Regions from separate parts of the Pantoea ananatis PA13 genome, predicted to be linked through region 1. Evidence: riboswitches for the same ligand, from Rfam matches in the RefSeq annotation. Region 1 holds a riboswitch; the other holds the start of a gene.
The links. A riboswitch is a leader RNA that binds a small molecule or an ion and turns the genes downstream of it on or off. The one in region 1 is predicted to bind fluoride.
Positions count from the first base shown of each region.

Region 2: it holds a riboswitch for fluoride, as region 1 does, so the genes downstream of both, PAGR_RS19545 (DHHA2 domain-containing protein) here and crcB (fluoride efflux transporter CrcB) in region 1, are expected to answer to the same signal.

Region 1 is NC_017554.1:264,533-275,320, forward strand. Features, by position in the region: gene PAGR_RS01215 (MFS transporter) at 1-786, opposite strand, end outside; gene PAGR_RS01220 (GntR family transcriptional regulator) at 955-1,857, opposite strand; gene PAGR_RS01225 (zinc-binding alcohol dehydrogenase family protein) at 1,995-3,023, shown strand; gene PAGR_RS01230 (nucleoside hydrolase) at 3,057-3,974, opposite strand; fluoride riboswitch at 4,219-4,295, shown strand; gene crcB (fluoride efflux transporter CrcB) at 4,389-4,766, shown strand; gene PAGR_RS01245 (alpha/beta hydrolase) at 4,796-5,401, opposite strand; gene PAGR_RS01250 (GNAT family N-acetyltransferase) at 5,583-6,707, shown strand; gene PAGR_RS01255 (ABC transporter ATP-binding protein) at 6,704-8,536, opposite strand; partial or broken gene PAGR_RS01260 (GNAT family N-acetyltransferase) at 8,608-9,110, shown strand; gene PAGR_RS01265 (HD-GYP domain-containing protein) at 9,259-10,425, shown strand; gene kdpF (K(+)-transporting ATPase subunit F) at 10,536-10,625, shown strand; gene kdpA (potassium-transporting ATPase subunit KdpA) at 10,625-10,788, shown strand, end outside.
Region 2 is NC_017554.1:4,130,918-4,141,705, reverse strand. Features, by position in the region: gene PAGR_RS19550 (universal stress protein) at 1-370, opposite strand, end outside; gene PAGR_RS19545 (DHHA2 domain-containing protein) at 367-1,275, opposite strand; fluoride riboswitch at 1,354-1,423, opposite strand; gene PAGR_RS19540 (uracil-DNA glycosylase family protein) at 1,473-2,072, opposite strand; gene PAGR_RS19535 (TDT family transporter) at 2,069-3,229, opposite strand; gene PAGR_RS19530 (YncE family protein) at 3,381-4,379, opposite strand; partial or broken gene umuC (translesion error-prone DNA polymerase V subunit UmuC) at 4,608-5,660, shown strand; gene PAGR_RS19520 (hypothetical protein) at 5,706-6,863, shown strand; gene PAGR_RS19515 (DNA polymerase III subunit theta) at 7,025-7,267, opposite strand; gene PAGR_RS19505 (methyl-accepting chemotaxis protein) at 8,041-9,978, opposite strand; gene PAGR_RS19500 (ROK family transcriptional regulator) at 10,543-10,788, opposite strand, start outside.

The DNA of each region.
Region 1 (10,788 bases):
AATCATCATGCCCCACATGGTGCGTTGTTTAAACAGCCCACGCCATTCTTGAAAGCTGATCGGCTCTTTACGCGATGCCACGCTGCCTGCCTGCAGGTAGTGGATCTCTTCAGCGCTTAGCTGTTTGTTATCGCGATCGCGGTAAACCAGGTACCAGCCGATGGCAAGAAACACACCCAGAATCCCGATGGTGACAAACATGCCGCGCCAGCCCAGAACCAGCATCATGGCCGCCAGGATCGGCGGCGCGATGGATAAGCCAATCATCGAGGCGGCGTTAAACATCCCCATCGGCATACCGCGATCTTTAATGTTAAACCAGTCATTGATGACCTTGACCCCGCACGGATTCATGGGGGCTTCACCAATGCCGAGCCCAATACGCACCAGGACAAACTGCGTAAAGTTATGCACCAGTCCGGACGCGGCCTGGAACAGGGACCAGATAAACATTCCCAGGCCCAGCATAATACGCGGTCCTTTACGGTCTAGCAGCGCACCGGCGGGCAACTGCGCCAGCCCATAGGCCAGCGAAAACGCAGACAACAGCACGCCGATCTCGGTGGCGCTCAGCCCCATTTCATCACGAATGGTCATGTTGGCCACAGACAGCGAACTGCGATCCAGGTAGTTAATGACGGCAGCAAACAGCAGCAGCAGCATGGCGGTAATCTGGACTTTACGAATGCGCGGCGAGCGCACGATATCACTGCGCCACGGCACAAACGCCTCATCGGGCGAAGTGTCGGACGGGTTCGCGTGATCAACAACCGATCTGTGTTCCATGGCAATCTCCCCGGGCAGGCGATTCATCATTATTGTGAGTATTACGGTCGCCCGGCGGTACAAGGCCGTCGGGGCGTTGCGCTGAGAGTAGGGGGAATGAACAGGATATGTTGTAAAGTTGTTTCAAAATCGTGCGGGAGCTAATGCTTTGTGGTTTTTAATCGGGTTTTAATTGTACTGATTAATGCTCCGTACCATAGAGCGCTTGGCGGTAGCCAGGTGGTTATGCAATGCGCACAGCGCATCCACATCCCGGCGGCCAATCAGGGCGGACAGAATCGCCATATGCTCTTCCAGCGCGACGATATTGCGCTGCTTAAGATCGCTTTCATCCCACTGATAATGCGAATGAAAAATCACTGAAATAATCTCCAGCGACTGATTAAAAAAGGGGTTGTTGGCGGCAGACAGGATCAGCCAGTGCAGCTCTTTATCGAGGGCAGCAAAATGGCGATAGTTGCTGGCGATCGTTTCGCGCATCGATCGGTGGCGATCCAGTAGATCTCTGGCCTGGATCCAGCGTTCATCCTCTCTGGGCAAATTTAGAAAGCGGGTAAGCGCATGAGTTTCCAGCATCTCGCGCAGCTCAAATAACTTTTCGGCGTACTCCTGTGAAAACTTTTTCATCTGCCAGTGGCCGCGTTTAACCGGTTCCAGCAGGTTATAACGCATAAAATGCAGCAGGAATTCCCGTACCGCTACCGGGCTGACGTTGGCCTGTTTTGCCAGTTGCAGTTCGCTGAACGTGTCACCGGGCTGCAGCAGTCGCTGATTAATCATATCAAAAAAGCGTTTTTCCACCTGGCTGGCCTGCAGCTCAATGGCTGGCGTGACGGCGCTGAGGCTGTCTTGCTCTTCAGGCTCGCGCACGATGACCCAGCTCTCTTTTACTTTCTCCAGCACGCCGCGTTGGTGCAGATAGCGCAGAGCATGCCGCACCGTAGTGCGGCTGATATTAAACATTTCAGCCAGGGCGGCCTGTGGCGGCAGGGGCGACTGAATATGACCCTGGGCAATGCTTTCCAGCATATGGTTGATCACGTTATGACGTAAATTCTGACTACGGCTCATGAGCGGCTCCGGTTTTTTATGCATTAAAAACCATTGAAGGCCCAAAAAAACCGTCACGCTTCACAGAACGCGCAAAGGAAATGCCTTGTCACGGCAAGATTAGCCATAACTGCGCTAACGATAACGGGAGTCTTACCATGACAACAATGAAAGCATTAGTCATCGTCGAACCACGCAATATGGTCTGGACCACGCGCGCAACGCCTCAACCCGCGCCAGGGGAGGTGCTGATTAAAATTGTCAGCGTGGGCATCTGCGGCACGGATATCCATGCCTGGGCGGGAAACCAACCTTTTTTTAGCTATCCACGGGTACTCGGGCATGAACTCTGCGCAAACATTGTTGAAACAGGCAGCGCCGTGGAGGGGTTTGCCGTTGGCCAGCGCGTGGCGCTGATCCCCTATCTCTCCTGTTATCAGTGCGATGCCTGCCAAAGCGGTAAAACCAACTGTTGTGAACATATCTCAGTTATTGGCGTACATCAGGATGGCGGCTTTTGTGACTATCTGAGCGTGCCTGCGTCAAACCTGTTGGCCGTGGACGCGCTGGCACCTGAGGCGGCGGCGCTGATTGAACCCTTTGCGATTAGCGCCCATGCGGTAAGGCGTGCGGCAGTGGCACAGGGCGATGCCGTGCTGGTGGTGGGCGCTGGCCCTATTGGGCTGGGGGCGGCGGCCATCGCGGCGGCCAATGGCGCGCAGGTCATCGTGGCGGACACCAGTGAATACCGCCGCCAGCACGTCAGTCAACAGCTGGGTCTTCCCGCGCTTAACCCGGCTGACGCCGATTTCATCGCCAAGCTGCGCGCTGGATTTAACGGTCAGCTGGCGTTAACCCTGATCGATGCCACGGGCAACCCGGCGGCCATGAACGCGGCGGTTAACCTGATTCGGCATGGCGGTACGGTGGTTTATGTAGGCCTGCACAAAGGCGATCTGGTTATCCCTGACAGTGAATTTCACAAAAAAGAGAGTACGTTGATGGGCAGCCGGAACGCTACGCGCGAAGATTTTGACCGGGTGCATGAACTCATGGCCGCCGGGAAACTGCGAGCAGACATGATGCTGAACCGCCGTTTCGCCTTCTCTACGCTGGCAGAGCATTTTGAGGAAGCGGTTATCAACAATCGTGAGTTGATTAAAGGCGTTATCGATTTTGATCGCTAACGGTGGATGACAGGGGCCGTCTCGCCGCCAGGCTTATCGGCTAAGTAACTGAAAAAAGTGTTTCCGCACGGCCTCCGCATCAACGCCCAGAGCGATGCGCTGTCGAGGCAGATTGCGGAAGGGATCATGCCGGGACGCCAGGGCGCTCAACTGACGCACCGTCTGGCCGCAGGCAATGCCTTCCGTAATGACACGAAGCGGGCTTTCCACCAGCGTGAACGCGTCAGGCAAACACAGCCAGGATATCGTCAGCGTGTCATGCAGCGCCATACCAGAAAAGCCTTCTTTCTCAAGGCTGTATGCCAGATAGGGGCGGCAGATCGCATGCAGGACGGGTTGATGAAGTCGATCGACCTCATCGCTGTGGATCAAGACGTTATGCGTGACATCGAGCGGGATCACCACGATCGGCAAGGTGGAAGAGAGAACCTGATCGGCGGCGTGAGGATCTTTCCAGATATTAAATTCGCTGAAGGGCGTGACATTCCCGCTGTGCCCATCCGTGCCAAATGCGCCGCCCATCATGACCAGCTCTTTCACCAGCGGAATAATATCCGGCGCCTGATTGATTGCGCTGGCGATATTGGTCAGCGGACCTATCGCGACAAGCGTGATTTCACCCGGACTGGCCCGCACGCTGTCGATAATAAACTGAACGGCACCGGGTGCCTCATCGCTGAAGGGATTATCAAACGCGTCCCCTAAACCATCTTCGCCATGCAGTCGGGCAGGCGCGCTCGGCGCCTGGGCTAATGGACGTGAACAGCCCCGGTATACCGGCACCTCAATCGCCATTTTGTGGCAAAACAGTCGGGCATTTTTCACGGCCTGTCCCACGGCAACGTTGCCAAACACCGTAGTAATGCCCAGCAAATGTTGGGTGCGGGCGGCATAAGCCAGAGCAAAGGCATCGTCTACGCCGATATCAGTATCTAAAATGACAGTTCGCACAGGCCGCTCCAGAACAGGCTCATCCCTTCGCTATGCGTGAAGGGCATTAAACGGCCCTTTAAGGCCGCTGGCAGGTCACCATTTAAGCGGAAAACGGCTCAAGAGGAAACCTGAATTGTGTGGCCCAAAACCTTCTGCTTTGCGGCAGCCTGAGCGGGGTCATCTGTCCAGGCGGCGTCGGTTGGCATTGCTGATTTCCCCGCTCAACTGTGGTTGCCAGTCAGAAAAAGGCGTCGTATTATGGCGCGCATAAGGTGATGGCGTTCCACCTTTCCCAACCGCCTGCAGGCGTAACCTGCGGCTGATGACGCCTGACATTATCCTTAATCCTTTCGCGGGAGCTGGAGTGTCAGGTGCATGCATTTTTTCTGGCCCTCCACCCTCTTCTGCGCAAATCCTGAAATGGAGTCTGTGATGTTAAAACCGCTATTGGCTGTGATTTTGGGCGGCAGTGTGGGCTGTGTACTGCGTTGGTGGTTCGGTATGCGTTTTAATGCGTTTTTCCCCAATCTGCCACCGGGGACCTTGCTGGTGAATTTGATTGGCGGATTCGTGATTGGCGGTGCAATGGCCTGGTTTATCAAAAATCCCTCACTCGATCCCGCCTGGCGGTTACTCATCATTACGGGCTTATGCGGCGGGCTCACCACGTTTTCCACGTTTACAGCAGAGTTAATGACCTTATTGCAGACCGGCAAATACCTGTGGGCGATGAGCAGTGCGCTGGTGCATGTCATTGGATCGTTACTGATGAGTTTTGCCGGTTTCGCGCTCATTAACCTGTTGGGCTAGCCTGAGGGCCAAACCGGCATGTCTGCGGTTTAGTCCTGCAAGCACTGAGCAATAAACCCGGCGGCGTGCATCGCGCCCTGACCTGAAATCGTGTGACCGGTCTGCGGCTCAAATACCGCTTCGACCAGGACGCCAGCCGCCTTCAGGCGAGTGGCTGCTGACTCGCTTTCACTGGCCGGGATGACCGTATCAGCACGGCCATGAATTATCAGGGCTGGCGTGTGAGGTGCTGGCGTCAGCGGGCCGTCAAAGGCCAGGCGTCCGGAAAACGCCACCACGCCCGCGAGCGGATAACGCCCGGAAGCCAGCAGATCCAGCGCCATAATTGAGCCCTGCGAAAAGCCCACCAGAATGACGTTTTCCCAGCGATCTGCCATTCCGTGCTGCGCCATCAGATGACGGATAACGCGGTCAAAGGCCTCGCGGGCTTCACGCACCCGACCCGGGCGATTTTCCGGCGTAATCCCTGCCAGGCTAAACCACTGATAGCCCGCGCCATGCTCAAAGACGTAAGGCGCATCCGGTGAGGCAAAGGCCACATCCGGGAGCAGGGTTGCCCAGTCGTCGCCAATGGGGGCCAGATCGTCGCCGTTACTGCCCACGCCGTGCAGGAAGATCACCAATGCTTTTGCCATGTCCGTTCCTTCGCTGTTTTGTCAGAGTCTGCAGGCATTTGAACAGCTGGCGGGATTAACGTCAAAACCTAACGACGCTTCAGGTCGCGCGTTGGCATGGGGCATTCCGTGCCGTTCTGCTTTCCCTGAACCCTAAAACCTGCTTGACTGACGTGTCATCGGTTGCTGTCTGGAGTTATGCATGTCGTTGTTCCACCTGAGTTCGCTTTCAGATATCTCTGCCGCTGAATGGGATGCGCTGTTACCCGATCAACAGCCTTTTTTACGCCACGCGTTTTTGCTGAGCCTGGAAGAAAGTGGCAGCGTCCGGCCGGAAAGGGGCTGGCAGCCCGATCACCTTCTCTGGCGTGAGGCCGGTGTGCTTCGCGCCGCGCTTCCCGGTTATCAAAAGTTTCATTCTCAGGGTGAATACGTTTTCGATCACGCCTGGGCAGATGCCTGTCAGCGCGCCGGGATTCCGTACTATCCGAAATGGCTGGGCGCGATTCCTTTCAGCCCGGTCACAGGGGCACGCTTACTCGGCGCAGCGGATGCCGCCGCCCGACTGCTTGCGGCTCTCCCGGACGCGCTGGCTGAACAGGGGCTGAGTGGTGCGCATATCAACTTCACCGACCCGCAAGCGAACGCCTTGCTGGCGGCGCAACCTGACTGGCTGTCACGCCTGGGCTGCCAGTATCACTGGCACAATCGAGGCTATCGCGACTTTCAGGATTTCCTGGATACGCTGATGTCGCGTAAACGTAAACAGCTGCGAAAAGAGCGCGAGCAGGTGGTGCAGAGCGGTTTTGAATTTGACTGGTATCGCGGCGATCAACTGCGCGAGGATCAGTGGGACTTTGTCTATACCTGCTACGCCAATACTTATGCAGTGCGCGGCCAGCGGCCCTATCTGACCCGCGCCTTCTTCAGCCTGCTGGCTGAGAGGCTGCCGGACAATATTCGCGTGGTCATTGCCCGTCTGCAGCAACAACCGGCGGCGATGGCCTTTTACCTCAAGGACGGCCAAAGCCTGTATGGCCGCTACTGGGGCTGCCTGGCGGAATTTGACCGGCTTCACTTCGAAACCTGTTTTTATCAGGGGATGGATTTCGCCATTGCGGAAAGGCTGCAACGCTTTGATGCGGGCGCGCAGGGCGAGCACAAACTGGTACGTGGTTTTGAACCCCAGATGACCCACTCCTGGCACTATTTGTGCCATCCCGGCCTGCGCGCGGCCGTGGATGACTTTCTGCAGCAGGAGCGGCAAGGCGTCCATCTCTGGGCCGAAGAAGCCCGTGACGCCCTGCCATATCGACGCGGCGATTAATCTGCGCCAACAAATCCTCCCGTCTGATGCTGCCACAGACGGGCATACAGGCCATTTTGAGCCAGTAGCTCAGAGTGACTACCGATTTCCACAATCTGGCCTTTTTCCAGCACCACCAGACGATCCATTTTGGCAATGGTGGACAGGCGGTGGGCGATGGCAATCACCGTTTTGCCCTGCATCAGGGATTCCAGGCTTTCCTGAATCGCGGCTTCCACTTCGGAATCGAGCGCGGACGTCGCTTCATCCATAATCAGGATCGGCGCATCTTTCAACAGGACACGGGCGATAGCTACGCGCTGGCGCTGCCCGCCTGACAGTTTTACGCCGCGTTCGCCCACATGTGCATCCAGGCCAAACCGGCCCTGAGAATCCGACAGCAACGGGATAAACTCATCGGCGCGGGCACGATGAATGGCTAGTTGGAGTTCTTCTTCGCTGGCATCTGGCCGCCCGTACAGCAGGTTTTCGCGAATAGAGCGATGCAGCAGCGAGGTATCCTGGGTGATCATCCCGATCTGGCTGCGCAGGCTCTCCTGCGTCACTTCAGCAATATTCTGACCGTCAATCAGGATACGACCGCCGTTGAGGTCGTACAGGCGCAGCAGCAGGTTCACCAGGGTGGATTTACCCGCACCGGAAGGCCCAATCAGGCCAATTTTTTCACCGGGTTTGATGGTCAGGTTCAGGCCATCAATGACCTGACGGCCTCCGCCATAGTCAAAACGGATAGCGTCGAAACGAATCTCGCCCTGCGTCACCTTTAGCTGTGTTGCCTTTGAGGAATCCTGCACGCTAAGCGGTTGTGAAATGGTATTCAGCCCGTCCTGCACCATACCGATGTTTTCAAAAATCCCGTTTACCACCCACATCACCCAGCCGGACATGTTGACCAGGCGGATCACCAGGCCGGTTGCCAGGGCAATGGCGCCAACGCTGATCAGCGACTCGCTCCACAGCCACAGCGCCAGTCCTGACGTTGAGACAATCAGGATTCCGTTCAGCGTTGATAAGGTGAGGTCCATGCTGGTCACCATCCGGTTAGCCTGCTGCGTCTTATCCGTCTGCTCCTGAATCGCTTCGCGGGCATACTGACGTTCCAGATCGCTGTGCGCGAAAAGCTTGATGGTGGCGATGTTGGTATAGCCGTCAACAATGGTGCCCATCAGCTTCGAACGGGCCTCCGATGACACCACCGAACGGGCTTTTACCCGAGGGACGAAAAAGCGCAGCGCGGCAACGTAGGCCACAATCCAGATTATCAGCGGAATCATCAAACGCCAGTCGGCTTCTGCAAACAGGACCATCGCCGTTGCGGCATAGATCAGCACATGCCAGATCGCATCCACCAACTGTACTGCCGAGTCGCGCAGCGAATTACCGGTTTGCAAAATACGTTGCGCAATCCGCCCGGCGAAGTCGTTCTGAAAAAAGTTCATGCTCTGCCGCAGGACATAATTATGGTGCTGCCAGCGGATCATACTGGTCATGCCGGGGTTAATGCTCTGATGGACCAGCATATCGTGCAGTGCAATAAATACCGGGCGCAGTATTAGCGCAACACAGCCCATCCATAACAACGTTTGCCAGTTATCCCTGAACAACGTTGCTGGCGTAGCGTGATTCACCAAATCGATAATGCGGCTCAGATAACTGAACAGTGCAACCTCAATCAGTGCGCCAATTAATCCCACCACCAGTAGTGCGGCAAAGCTCGGCCACACCTGACGCAGATAGTAAAAGTAAAATGGCCAGACCCGTGAAGGCGGCATATCGGTTGGCGCATCCTGAAAAATATTGATAAAACGTTCGAAACGACGATACAACATAGAGTCACTCTTTCCGTTCGGGAAGAGTTACAGCTTAGTGCATGTGTACGCCCGATTAAAAAGGATTAAATATGGATATCACTCTGCGCGGCCGCGAGCCTGGCGATGCTGCGGCATACCAACGTCTTTACGGTCATCCGGCGGTTTATCCCGGACGCTTCAGTTGCCTTTCCCCAGCGTCGCGACCTGGGAAAAGAAGTTTGCAAAGATGGATGCGGAAGGCTTTATCAATTTTATCGCCGAAGTTGAGGGGGAAATGGTGGGCGAACTCACGCTGTTTACCAATCATAATCCGCGTACCCGCCACTGCATCAGTTTCGGTATTGGCGTCGATCCCGCCTTCTCTGGTCGGGGAATCGGAGAGCATTTGATTCGTAACGCCATGGATTATGCGCGCAACTGGCTGGGCATCACCCGTATGGAACTGGAGGTGTTTCACGATAATCACCGGGCGCTGGCGCTGTATGAGCGACTGGGTTTTGAACGCGAAGGCATCCGCCGCCAGGCGTCACTGCGTGAAGGCAAATTTCACGATGTGGTGATGATGGCAAAATTGCTCACTGAGACAGCCTGACCACGCTCTTTTTTTACCGGTTAACAGGAAAAATCTCCCTTCGGCGGCTAAAATTTGTGCTGTGCCACAGTTCGCACAAAATGACCTGCATAAAACCGAGTGCCTGCCGATATCACGATATCACCCGCTGATACTCTGGAGGGAGATTGTGATTAAACTCATCACCATTGACGAACTAAAACCGGGTATGTTCGTCCACAAGCTTGAAGTCTGGTGGTTTAAAGACAAACGCATTCGTAATCAGATGTTGATCACCGATCAACGTCAGGTTTCGATGTTTCGTCATGAGGGCATACAGCGTTTATGGATCGATATGGAGAAATCGATTTCAGTGACGCCATCTGTGACGAAAAAGGTCGATTCAGGCCTGCGTGCGCCTTTTTCTCAGGAAATGGAGCAGGCGCAGCATATCTTTGAACAGGGAAAGCCAAAAGTGCTGGCCATGTTCAGCGAGGCACGCCTGGGCCATGGTCTGAATCTCAATGACATGATTGCCATTGTCGATCAGATTGCGGGCTCTATTGAGCGTGAGCCCTCTGCGCTGTTACGCGTTGCGCAGCTAAAGGATCATGACAATTACACCTACCTGCACTCCATGGCGGTCTGTGGGCTCATGATCGCCTTTGGAAAAAAACTGGGGCTGGATGCTCAGCAGCTTCAGCGGGTGGGGATGGGCGGATTACTGCACGATCTGGGCAAGGCAGCCGTACCACTCGCTATCCTCAACAAACCGGACACGCTCAACGACGAAGAGTTTAAGATCATGTGTGAACATCCGATTGCCGGTGCGCAAATGCTGATGGATGCACAGGCAGGCGATGATCTTGTGGATATCGCGCTGCATCACCATGAAAAATATGACGGTAGCGGCTATCCCTATGGCCTGAAAGGCCATGAGATCAGCGTGTATTCCCGCATGGCGACGATTTGTGACGTTTACGATGCGCTGACCTCAACGCGGCCTTACCGTAAAGGCTGGACCCCAGCCAAAACCCTGCAAATGATGTTGAGCTGGCCGGGGCATTTCGACAGTACCTTACTGCACGCTTTCGTCAGTACGATAGGGATGTATCCCGTCGGTTCCCTGGTTCGCCTGGCGTCTGGACGCATTGCGCTGGTGGTGAAGGGCGGCGATAAGTCATTACAGCGACCTACGGTGCATGTCTTCTGGTCACTGCACGCGCAGCGGGAAATCAAACCCGAGGTGCTGGATCTGGGCGACAGTTTTTGTACTGACAGCATTGTGTGTGCCGAAGATAACGGCCGTTGGGACAACGTCGATCTGCGCCGAATCTGGTTGCTGGACGCCGCCTGATATTGCGGGTCGTTTTTATACATTTTTTACATCCCCGACCCGCATTTTAACCCTTTCTTTATGTGCGCCAGCGCAAGCTACTCAGCAAATCCAATCCTCTGGAGGTTGCTGTGAGTGCAGGCGTAATAACCGGCATTGTGCTGGTAGTGTTGTTGCTGGGCTATCTAATCTATGCCCTGTTAAATGCGGAGGCCTTCTGATGGCGGCCAATGCGTTTTTACTGATCGCGGTTTATCTGCTGTTGCTGATGGTGATGGCGCAACCGCTGGGGCGTGGGCTGGCCGCGCTGGTTGCCGATAAACCCCTCTTTGCACGTGCTGAAGCCCTGCTGTGGCGTTTTTCGGGTGTACAAGAAGGCGGTAT
Region 2 (10,788 bases), 720 kb from region 1:
CCGAGCGGGACGTCAGCATTCCCATAAAGCGGTTGCGGTGCCCGGCAAGCACGAGGTCCACGCCCAGCTCATTGATGCACTTCTCCACGTCCTCAAAGCGGCGCATGGTCACCAGCTCCCGAGTGTCTACCGCCTCAGGCACGGAGGCCGCCAGCTCGCTCATAAACGCTTTGGCTTTCAGGACCTCTTCCGACACGACGTCGTCCATCAGGCTGTCGGACACGTAGTTCATTTCCCGGTAGTCGTCGCTGATGTGGGCCAGGGTGATTTTCATGCCGAGCGGCTGCGCCAGCGCGACCGCCCGTTTCAGCAGGAGGGTGCCGTCGTCTTTGTCGTTCACAAGTATCAGTGCGTGGGTGTAGCAGGTCATAATGAACTCCCGTTCTGGTTAAGGCGGGACTCAAGCCACGGCAGAAGCTGTTTTTTGCGGCTGAGCATGCCCGGTACGGAGCAGGAGGCCGCGTTAACGCTCTCCCGCCCGGCGAAGTAAAGCGTTGAAAACCCGGCGCGAATGTCGGTCAACATCAGCACCGTCAGCCCGGCACCCGACTGGTCCGCCAGATACGCCAGGGCAGCGAGCAGGTCGTCCATCACGGGGGCAACCTGTGTCGGTGAGCTGACCTCAATCTGGGCAATGCGCACGTCGGTGCCGGCAATGACGAAGGCCTTGAGATCCCTGCCCAGCAGCTGCTGGGCGCTGAGGCCGCTGACGTCCGTTTTGGCGGTGAGGAGGTCACGGGCGAAGGCTCTGCGGTTTACGCCGGACAGCACGCCCAGTTCGGTCGCCGAACGGATATCGTCTTCGGTGGTGGTCGGCGAGCGAAGATTCACGGTGTCACTCAGGAGTGCGCCCAGCAGAAGCACGGCGAGCGTCGGGGGCAGCGTGCGGCGCGCTTCAGCGTCCATCAGCAGCCAGAGCAGCGTGGCGCTGCTGCCAACCGGGCGGATATGCACCTCCGGCGGCAGTTGCGTTATCAGCCCGCCCAGCCGGTGGTGGTCAGTGATGCCCACGACGTTGCTCCGGAGCAGGTCGTCAGGCCCCTGCGCCGGCTCGGTGAAATCGACCAGCCACACCCGTTCATCCTGCAGCGGAATAGCGAGCAGCGGCGGCAGCGTAAGACCGGCGGTGTCAAAGATAAAGCGGGTTTCCCGGTTAGCCTCGCCGAGACGCCATGCGCGGGCGTCCATGCCGCGCCCGGTCAGCCAGTGAGCGGTGACGACCGCCGTGCAGATGGCGTCGCTGTCAGGATTGATGTGGCCAAAAACGTGTATCAAGGGTCTCTCCCCGTAAAGGGAAGTACGCAGGCCGGGAGGAAAGTAAGGACGGCCTGACGTACCTCCTGAAAATCAAGAGTCACATCAGGCGTCATCAGCTCCGGAACGGAGCGGTTGGGAAAGGTGGAACGCCATCACCCTGTACTCTGAGTATAGAGCCAGACGGAAAGCCTGTCAGTATTATTCTGCTGGCACCCTCAGCCCGCCAGCGCAGCGCGTGCCTCGCGGAGCACCCGGCGGATGTTTTCCGGCACCGCCGGGCTTGTGCAAAGTGAAAGCGGACTGGGGTGAGGCATCTTCAGCACCGTGACGCCGGGGCACTGATGACTGACCGTCCCGCGGGCCTGAGCCGCTACGGCACCGGCCAGCACCACCACGCGCAGCGCGGGCAGATACGCCAGCACGTCCTCAAGCCAGGCGCAGCCGCTGCGGATGTCCGCCGCTGAGGGCCGTTTCTGCGGCCCGTCGCTGACCCAGGGCACCGTATTCCACAGCACGCTGTCCCGGCGCGCAATACCGGCTTCCGCCAGAAACCGCCCCAGGTTCTGCTGGGCCGGCCCCGGGTTATCCCGCGACACAAACCGGGGTGACGGGCTGCTGCGCGCCGGCGACTGCAGCAGGACGAGCAGTCCGGCCCCGGTCCCGCCGTCGGCCGGATCAAACCACGGCAGCTCCACGCCGTGCTGACGCAGCCCGCTGACCCAGCGATTCAGCGCGGCCACGTGCGGCGCGGTGACTGCCGCGAGGCGTTCCTCGCGTAAAAACGGGTCCAGCAGCGACGTGCAGGTTTCACTCACGGCTTCCGGTCCAGGCCTGCCAGACAGGGGGAAACAAACAGTTTCCCGCTCCATGCCCCGCGCACCGTCTTCACCGCGACCAGCAGCCACATGGCGGCCAGCATGACGACAAGAAGCGCACCGAAGCCTTTAAAGAACGCCAGGTCAACGAGGGTGGACAGCTTCAGCGTGGCGACCGTGTACACGCCCAGCGGGAAGGTAAAGCCCCACCATCCCAGATTGAACGGAATGCCTTCACGGAAGTATCGCACGGTTATCAGCGTGGCCAGCAGCATCCACCACAGGCCGCAGCCCCAGAAGAGAATGCCGGCAACGAACCCCACGCCTTGCGCGATATGACCGATTTCCGGCATGCCCGCCGCGGCAAACACCCCGGGCGCATCTCCGCCGATGACCAGCATCCCCAGCGAGCCGGTACCAATCGGCCCCAGTGCCAGCCAGCTTGAGGCCGCCATGCTTTCGTGTGGTAGCTTGTGCAGCGCCATACGCAGCAGCAGGATGGCGAGGATGCTCAGCGCCACCGGCACCGAGTACGCCCACAGCACGTAGCTGGTAATAATGATGCCGAGCTGCGCGTGGGGGTCGGCAATGTGCGGTGCCAGCAGGCCGCCACTGACTGCCGCAACCTCGGCGGCCACGACCGGCAGTAACCAGACGGCGGTCATCTGGTCAATGCTGTGCTGCTGCCGGGTAAACATCATGTAGGGAATACACACGCCACACAGCAGCGACATCGCCACGTCCAGCCACCACAGGGCGTGCGCTACGGGAATGACGTCAGCCCCCCACCGGGGGAGGCCAAACGCCAGCAGCCCGTTGATGATGGTGGCCATGCCCATCGGGATGGTGCCGAAGAACATGGACACCGTTGAATGGCCAAAGATGCGCTTTGCCTCACCGAAGTACATCACCCAGCGGGCCAGATACATCACGGCAAAGACGCTGAACAGGAAGATGTTAAACATCCAGAGTCCCTCGGCGACGAGGCGTAATCCCGGAACCGGCCAGGGGAACTGCGCCAGAGACAGAGACAGGATACCGGTCCCCATGGTCGCGGCGAACCAGTTAGGCGTGAACTGACGTATAGCCTCTTTCGGGCTGCTCAGCGCGCTCAGCGGGCGCGCTCCGTTATGCAGGGTAAATATTTTATCGTTCATGCCGTAATCTCCTGAGTAGACAGAAAGAGTATAGGCACGTCGGGTTAAATCTTTAAAACAGGTTATTCAGTTAAAATAAACCAGTAAAAGTGGTTAGACTCTCCCACTCCGGGAAGGACCGTCACACCGCCGGAGTGAGGGAAGGACTGAATCAGGCCTGCGGCGGGCTTTTAATCGTGGCCGTGACGCGGTTCTGTTTCAGGTCAACGACCGCAATGCTGAGGTCTTTATTCAGCACCCACGCGCGGGCACCGTCTTTGCTGAAAACGATGGCCTGACGGGGCGCATCCAGTCCGGTAACGGTGGAGACCACCTTACCGGCGGCGGTATCAATAACGGAGAGGCTGTTGTCGCCCAGGTTGCCGCTGTAAACATAGCGGTTATCCGGCGTCAGGGCGGCACCGTAAGGATCCTGCCCCACGGGAATGGTTGCCGTAATGGCGAGCTTCTGCGTGTCAACCACGGCGATGGTGTTGCTGCCGCTGTTAGCCGCGTACAGTGTGCGGCCGTCGGCGCTGACTGAAATGGCGCGCAGCTTGCTGAAGCCTGTTATCTCGCCGCGAATCTCGCCCGTTACGGCGTCAACCAGGGTAATTTTATCGCCCTTAAAGTTAGTGACGTAGACGGTTTTGCCGTCCGGGCTGATTTTTATGCCCTGACGGGGCTGGGCAAAACCCGTCACGACCGCAACGGGCCGGTTGTGCGTCAGGTCATACACCGAGAGCGTGCTGGCGGCCTCGTTATTCACATACAGGCGCTGACCGTCACGGCTGATAGCTGTGCCGAATGCCCCGGGCCCCAGCGGCAGCGAGGTCTCCACGTCAAGCGTCCCGGTGCTGATTTTTCTGACCACGCCGAGGCTGCTGTCTGAAAGATATACGGCCTTCCCGTCGGGGGAGAAAAGCGCATTGCGGGGCGTGACGTATCCCTTAAGCACCTTTCTGACTTTCCCGGCAGCCAGGTCGTAGACCACCACCTCAGAGCGCTCACTGTAGGACGCCACCGCCGTTTTCTCATCGGGACTGACAGCAAGGGAATTGTTGTGGATATCGCCGTCAAACGTCCAGCGTTCCTCTGCGGCACCGGCGAGGGTGCTGATAAGAAGAAACGCCACCGCGGTCAGTCCCGGGATCCTGTATTTTTTTATCATCATTTTTCCTGCATTGGGGTGGGTAAGGGATAAGACTCATTGCCCGATTGAGGGCTTCAGAGTAAGCGTGGCAGATTAAATCCTGGCGGGGAAATCGATTTTCCGACTATGTCTTACCACCCTCAACCTTCCCCCCTGTCAGTAAGCATACTGAGGTAGTTCAAGGCTGAATAATTCCTGTTCAGAAAATAAACTTCAGAGGAATGGTAACTGATTTTTTTTGTTTAAATTGCATTCCACATAAACGCCTCGATGTCGAACAGGGTAATGAGCGTTTTAGAGGCTCTGTCACCTCGCGTGGAACAGTATTCGATTGATGAGATGTTTCTGGACGTACGCGGAATCGATTTTTGCACGGATTTCGAGACGTTTGGCCGCGAAGTCCGGCGCAGTGTGCGTGAACATACCGGCCTTACGGTCGGGGTCGGTATAGGTAAAACCAAAACGCTTGCAAAATCAGCCCAGTGGAGCAGCAAGGAATGGCCCCAGTTTGGCGGCGTGCTGGCCGTCACATCGCACGTCCGGGCTGAGAAGATGCTGGCCCGCCAGCCCGTTGAGGAGGTCTGGGGAGTCGGCAGACGCATTGCCAAAAAACTGAACACTATGGGAATTACAACCGCACTGGAGCTCTCCCGCGCCAATCCTGCAATGATCCGTAAACACTTCAGCGTGGTACTGGAGCGAACGGTGCGCGAGCTGAACGGCGAGAGCTGTATCAGTCTGGAAGAGGCACAGCCGGCGAAGCAGCAGATCGTCTGCTCCCGTTCGTTTGGCGAAAGGGTCACCGAATATGAACACATGAGGCAGGCAATCTGTCAGCATGCCGAACGTGCGGCCGTTAAATTGAGAGGGGAAAAGCAATACTGCAGACAGGTTTGTGCATTCATAAAAACCTCTCCTTTTTCGCCCGGGGAGACCTACTACGGTAACGTGGCTTCAGAGACACTGATGTCGCCCAGTCAGGATTCCAGAGACATTATTGAAGCTGCGATGAGAGCACTAGATCGGGTGTGGATAAGTGGCCATCGCTACGCGAAAGCAGGCGTTATGCTGAACGACTTCACCCCCTCAGGTGTAGCCCAGCTCAACCTTTTTGACGAAGTTCAACCCAGAGCTAACAGTAAGCCTCTGATGCAGGTGATAGATCATATTAATCAGACCGGGATGGGGAATATCTGGTTTGCCGGCCGAGGAATAGCGCCGGCCTGGCAGATGAAGCGAGAGATGCTTTCACCAGCCTATACTACACGCTGGAGTGATATTCCTGTCGCCAGGATTTAGACAATCCGTATATGATGATTATTCGAAAATTTCTATGGAATGAATATGATGACAAATCCTTTAAGCTGGGAGAACTGGAGCAAGGTTTATTTAAACAAGAAAAAAAATAAAAGGGCCTCACTTGAACGGTGGGGGCTACGAAATCTTCATTCTGTGGAAAATCTTGATCACATTGTATCTGAAGTTAAAAAGACATACTTAAATAACAACCCTCATGTCAAAGTCAGCGCAAACTCAGTTTGGATTGATGGGACACCTCAGGCAGAATTTACAGTTAGCCATTACAAGCGTGTGTATAACAATTCATCCTCAATCAGCGGCAATGCTACACAGCCAAACTTTAAATTTTACAAGAATGAAGTCCTGAATTGTGAACTGGCAGACCTTTTGTTTATTTTCAATGAATTCAATAGCCAAAATAGTTCTAAAAGAGTACGCGCCGTTTTGTTACAGGGTAAGTGCTCAGATAAAGATAATTTGTTACCCAATGGGCCTTCAACAGAGAAAGAAAGGAAGCTACTTGAATCAGTTAACCGGAATGAAAAACTGACATTATATCCTGGTACAAAAGCGTCTGGTAAGGATATAGGGTCTTACACGTTGGGGGGCAATGCGCCAGGACTGGCTGATTGCGCTAAGTACCTAATGATGCCGAAATATGAAACGTGGAGCTATAACACGCCTAACTATGTTGATCCGTACGTAATAGGTTGGCCAGTAAACTCATCAAATAAAAGTCTCGGTACAACAACAAATTACCTAGAGGCAATCATCAAAGAAATGCTCAAACATGGGACGATGGGAAGGGATGTTCAAATTCGAAATGGTGCCATAGACAGGAGCTGCGCATGGTCAAGGATGATTGATGATTTGCTGACAAGTTACGATGGAGTAACAATGAAAGGCTACGAGAATCAAAAAAGGGTGTATACATCATCCGGACATGCACCTGACTACATCAACAGCCTCGGCTTGATGATAAATCATCAGCAATGGCTTACGTATTTGGACCAACTTGAATTCGAATGCTTGGTTACAAATAAAGACTTTGAAACTCTTGAGTGGATTGAACGTCAATATTATTTCCACATGAGACGAATGGATTATTGCATTAGGAATAACGTACCTTTTTGGTCCGGCCCTGTCATTTCTACGATAGTAGTTAACATTGACTATCATGAAGGTGAATTTTTACGAGATTAATTTAGCAACTGGCAAAAAATAAAAACCCCGTATCTACGGGGTTTCGCGTTTGTCCTGTTCGGGTGCCCATTCGAGTCCGCATTTATCGCAGGACCATTTTTCGTTTGGATTTTTCCTGATGCCATAGAAATTTCAAAAGGGACATGTTTTTGGCTTATACACTATTTTCCATCCTCTTTCTGGTAAACAGGGTCAGTGCCACGCGGAAACTTCAAGGCTTCATTTCTGTAGTGCTGCAGTCTTTGTCTGAAGTATTCCTGAAGCTCTTCCGATTGTTGTCTCTCGACTTCCGAAGGAATCACCGGCAGATTCATACGCTCTTTATAAGCTACCCCTGATGCGGCCAGATCCACGTTGACCTTATCCCGCTCTTCTTTGCTTTTTGCTGCTATGTTGTGTGACATATGAAGCCCTCCCTGGCAGAAGTATATCAGCTACTGTGTTAAGTTCCGCATCCATCGCTGAAAGCGTTTATGGACCCCCCTAAGCGTCAGCAGCAAGCTGCCGACGCCAAGGCCCCGAAAATCACGCCCTTCACTTCGCAGGCACCGTGAAGCCCGCTCACTGGGTTTAAAAAGGAAGCCAGCAGTTAAAATGCCGGCTCCAACTTTCATGGTCAGTATTGAGGCCTGATGAAAATTCAGGCCAAACGTCTGCTTTGTGCCAAAAGCGGACGTTGCTTGCATCATGAAATGTTAGTTTACCGGGAGCAGGTCAGCGCCTCTATGCAGCTAACCCCGCATCTAATGATTTTCTGCATATCGCCATTTTCAAATTTGAAGTCTGATTTATGAAACTGCGTAGTAAGAGATTTGACTGAATGGCCGGATGGCGCGGGTGCAGAACAGCGCCCCAGGGGGAAGGTGTAACGCGCCGTCCGGCACGAGAGGAATTATGAAGGCCATCTGCAATAGAAACAACTTTAAAGATGAACGCGTTGCAGGTTGCATAACGGATGTTATGAGCGTAGCTCATATGGGCAATTGGGGGGTAATGCCAAATATTTCAACAGGCGTTTAATTAGTCCACCGGGCCTTTAAGTGCAAAAGTATAGCTTTATCATGGTTTTAAATGAGATAAGCCATCCCTGAAGATGGCTTATCAAATGCAAATACAGACGCAGTTTTGTAAAAATGTTGCCGCATTAAATGGCACACAACCAAAGTATTTGAACCAATTATACAGCGTTTGTGCGGAATACGCTGACAGCATCCCTCAGGCTTGCGGCCCGGCTTGCAAGTTCATCAGCAGATGATGCAGACTCTTCAACCAGTACGGCATTCTGCTGCGTAACCTGATCCATCTGTGTCACCGCAATATTTATCTGAGATATGCCCGCACTTTGTTCTTCAGAAGAAGATGCAATCTCTCTGACTAATTGAGATGTTTGCTCAATAGCTTCCACGCTTTGCTTAACTTTTTCACCGGCATCCCGGGCCATCGAAATTCCCTGTTCGGCATGCTCAACTGACTGCTCAATCAGTCCTTTGATCTCCTTCGCCGCTCCAGCCGATCGCTGTGCCAGTGCCCTGACTTCAGATGCAACAACAGCAAAGCCCTTGCCGTGCTCACCTGCCCGGGCAGCTTCAACGGCTGCATTTAAAGCAAGAATATTCGTCTGAAACGCTATCCCGTCAATAACGGAGATGATTTCTTTAATCTGCCCCGCACTGTTGCTTATTTTTTCCATTGAATCCAGTACTGACTCCATCGCCTCACCGCCTCTTAAGGCCGCACTGGTAGCGGAGTTGGCCATTTCAGCAGCATGGCGCGTGTTATCTGCATTATTGCCGATAATTGACGATAACTGCTCCATACTGGCCGCAGTCTCAGCCAGAGAGGCTGCCTGTTGTTCAGTTCGCGCAGAAAGATCACCATTTCCGCGAGCAATTTCTTCAGATGAGGTAGCGATAGTGGCAGCGTTGCTTTTGATGTTTTCAACCGTAAGTGTAAGTCTTTGACTCATTTGCAGTAATGCCTTGAGCAGCCCGGCAGTTTCATTACGTCCTGTCACCGTAAATGTTGACGTAAGGTCACCACCTGCGACTTCAAGCGCCAGCTTTGATGCTACATTGACAGGTCTGGTAACGGAGCGAATGATAACCAGAGCGAAAATTACTGCCAACAGGACGATAAAAACAAGAACGGTCAGTAGTGCATATTGTGCATACCGGTGTTCCTTAATCTGCCCATTCAGCATTTCATTCAGTTCATTACCTCCGGCAATGGCGTAGTCGCTGAATTTGTTAATAGCGTGCGTAAAGAGCGCTGCATAGTCCTTCGGGTTCTGATTCGTCATGCTCCGGTTAATGAAAATCGCTTCAGCGGTTTTGAGAGCACTTTTTGCCTCCTCAACGGCTGCATCTGCATTTGCGCTAAATTTTTGCTTAAGTGTGTTATCAGATAAAAATAGTTTTTCAGAATCCTGAGCAAATAAATTCAGGTTATACGAACCATTACTGATTAAAGACTCCATACGGACAGAGTCTGCTTCACTTATGGTTTCATTTCGGGCAAGAAGTGACGTGCCGAATGCACGTATTTTCCCAAGGCTTTCGGTTAGCTCAGGCAATGATGAAAAATTACTCGTAATTAAACGGTACGTGTTGATATCTGAATCAAGTGAAAGGCCGTAAAAATCCAGCACATCACGGTTCGCGTTCAAAAGGTTGCGGATGAGGAGGGCATGCGCATCAAGGCTGGCTGTCAGAGTCAGTTGTGAAGAATCGATTCTCTGCTGTAGCTGGCTCCACTGTGTGCGCACATCATTGATTTTGCTGATTATGGCAGCGCTGCCTTCTGTCTTGGCCATATCTTTGGTAATAACATCAGTGATGTTTTCAATTTCATCTCTGACCTGAACGCGGGACGGTGTTGCTGGATTTTTGGTTGCAATGGCAAGGGCGGTTTCTGCACGATGGCGCTGTATCAAATTGAGCAGGGCTAAAATCTTATTTTCTACGGGTACACCTGTTACCTCTCGTTGCTTATCCTGAATGTATTTATTACCTTCGGACACAAAAAGCATGGTAGGAACTGAGAACAGAACAAGGGAAAACAGGCCCAGAATGGCAAATTTGGCGGTAAGACTTATATTGTTTAGAATCTTATTCATTTATAATTCCTGGTGAATTAGTTCGTTATAGTGACAATTGCAAAAGATACATTTGCAAAGCACCTTAACCTTTTTATCGGTTATTCCTTCATTAACTTTATACCGCATTGTTGATTTACTGCTTTACGGAATAAACTTTTAGTAACGTTAAATAAAGCACTTAAGCTAAATAATCATTTTTTCTCGGGATGAAGTTCTGTTCGCAGCGGCATTAGCCATTGCTGGATTTTCATCTGAGAATTTTTACTGAGATTTGAATGAGTCGGCTGAACTAAATGCGGTTCGCGCACATGTATTATTAATATGTCGCCGAAGGACGTTGTCTCGGGGGTGTAAGGTGAAGCAAAACTATCTGACCTGGCAGGCGCTTTGATCGCTGCGAGTGACCTGCTCCCCGTTGATTCACTCATAACGCTATTAGCAATGTCCGCTTCTCGCTCATTGCAGTCCTTGAGCTTTCCTAAACTGCTGCGTGCCAAAAGCAGACCTCATTTGAGGGAGATTAAAATTAAAAAATGAAAGCACGGTTAGGGATGTTTTCATGGTATCCGACTGACAACGAATTTAATTAACCTTACCAGCAATCCGATCAAATAAGACCTCAGGATCTATAGTTTTAGTTCTGGTGCGCATCAGCGAAAGTTGTCTGAAGTGCGGGCTGCCATGCGCAATAACAGGCAAAAGTGCAGCGCCAGTTGCAGGGGCCATAGCCCCAAGGCGCGCACTTTCTAACCGCGACGTGTCTCTTGTTTTTCGGGCAGAGACAGAAGGAAGTAACGGATAGGTGCGATCAACCAGCGAGGAAAACAG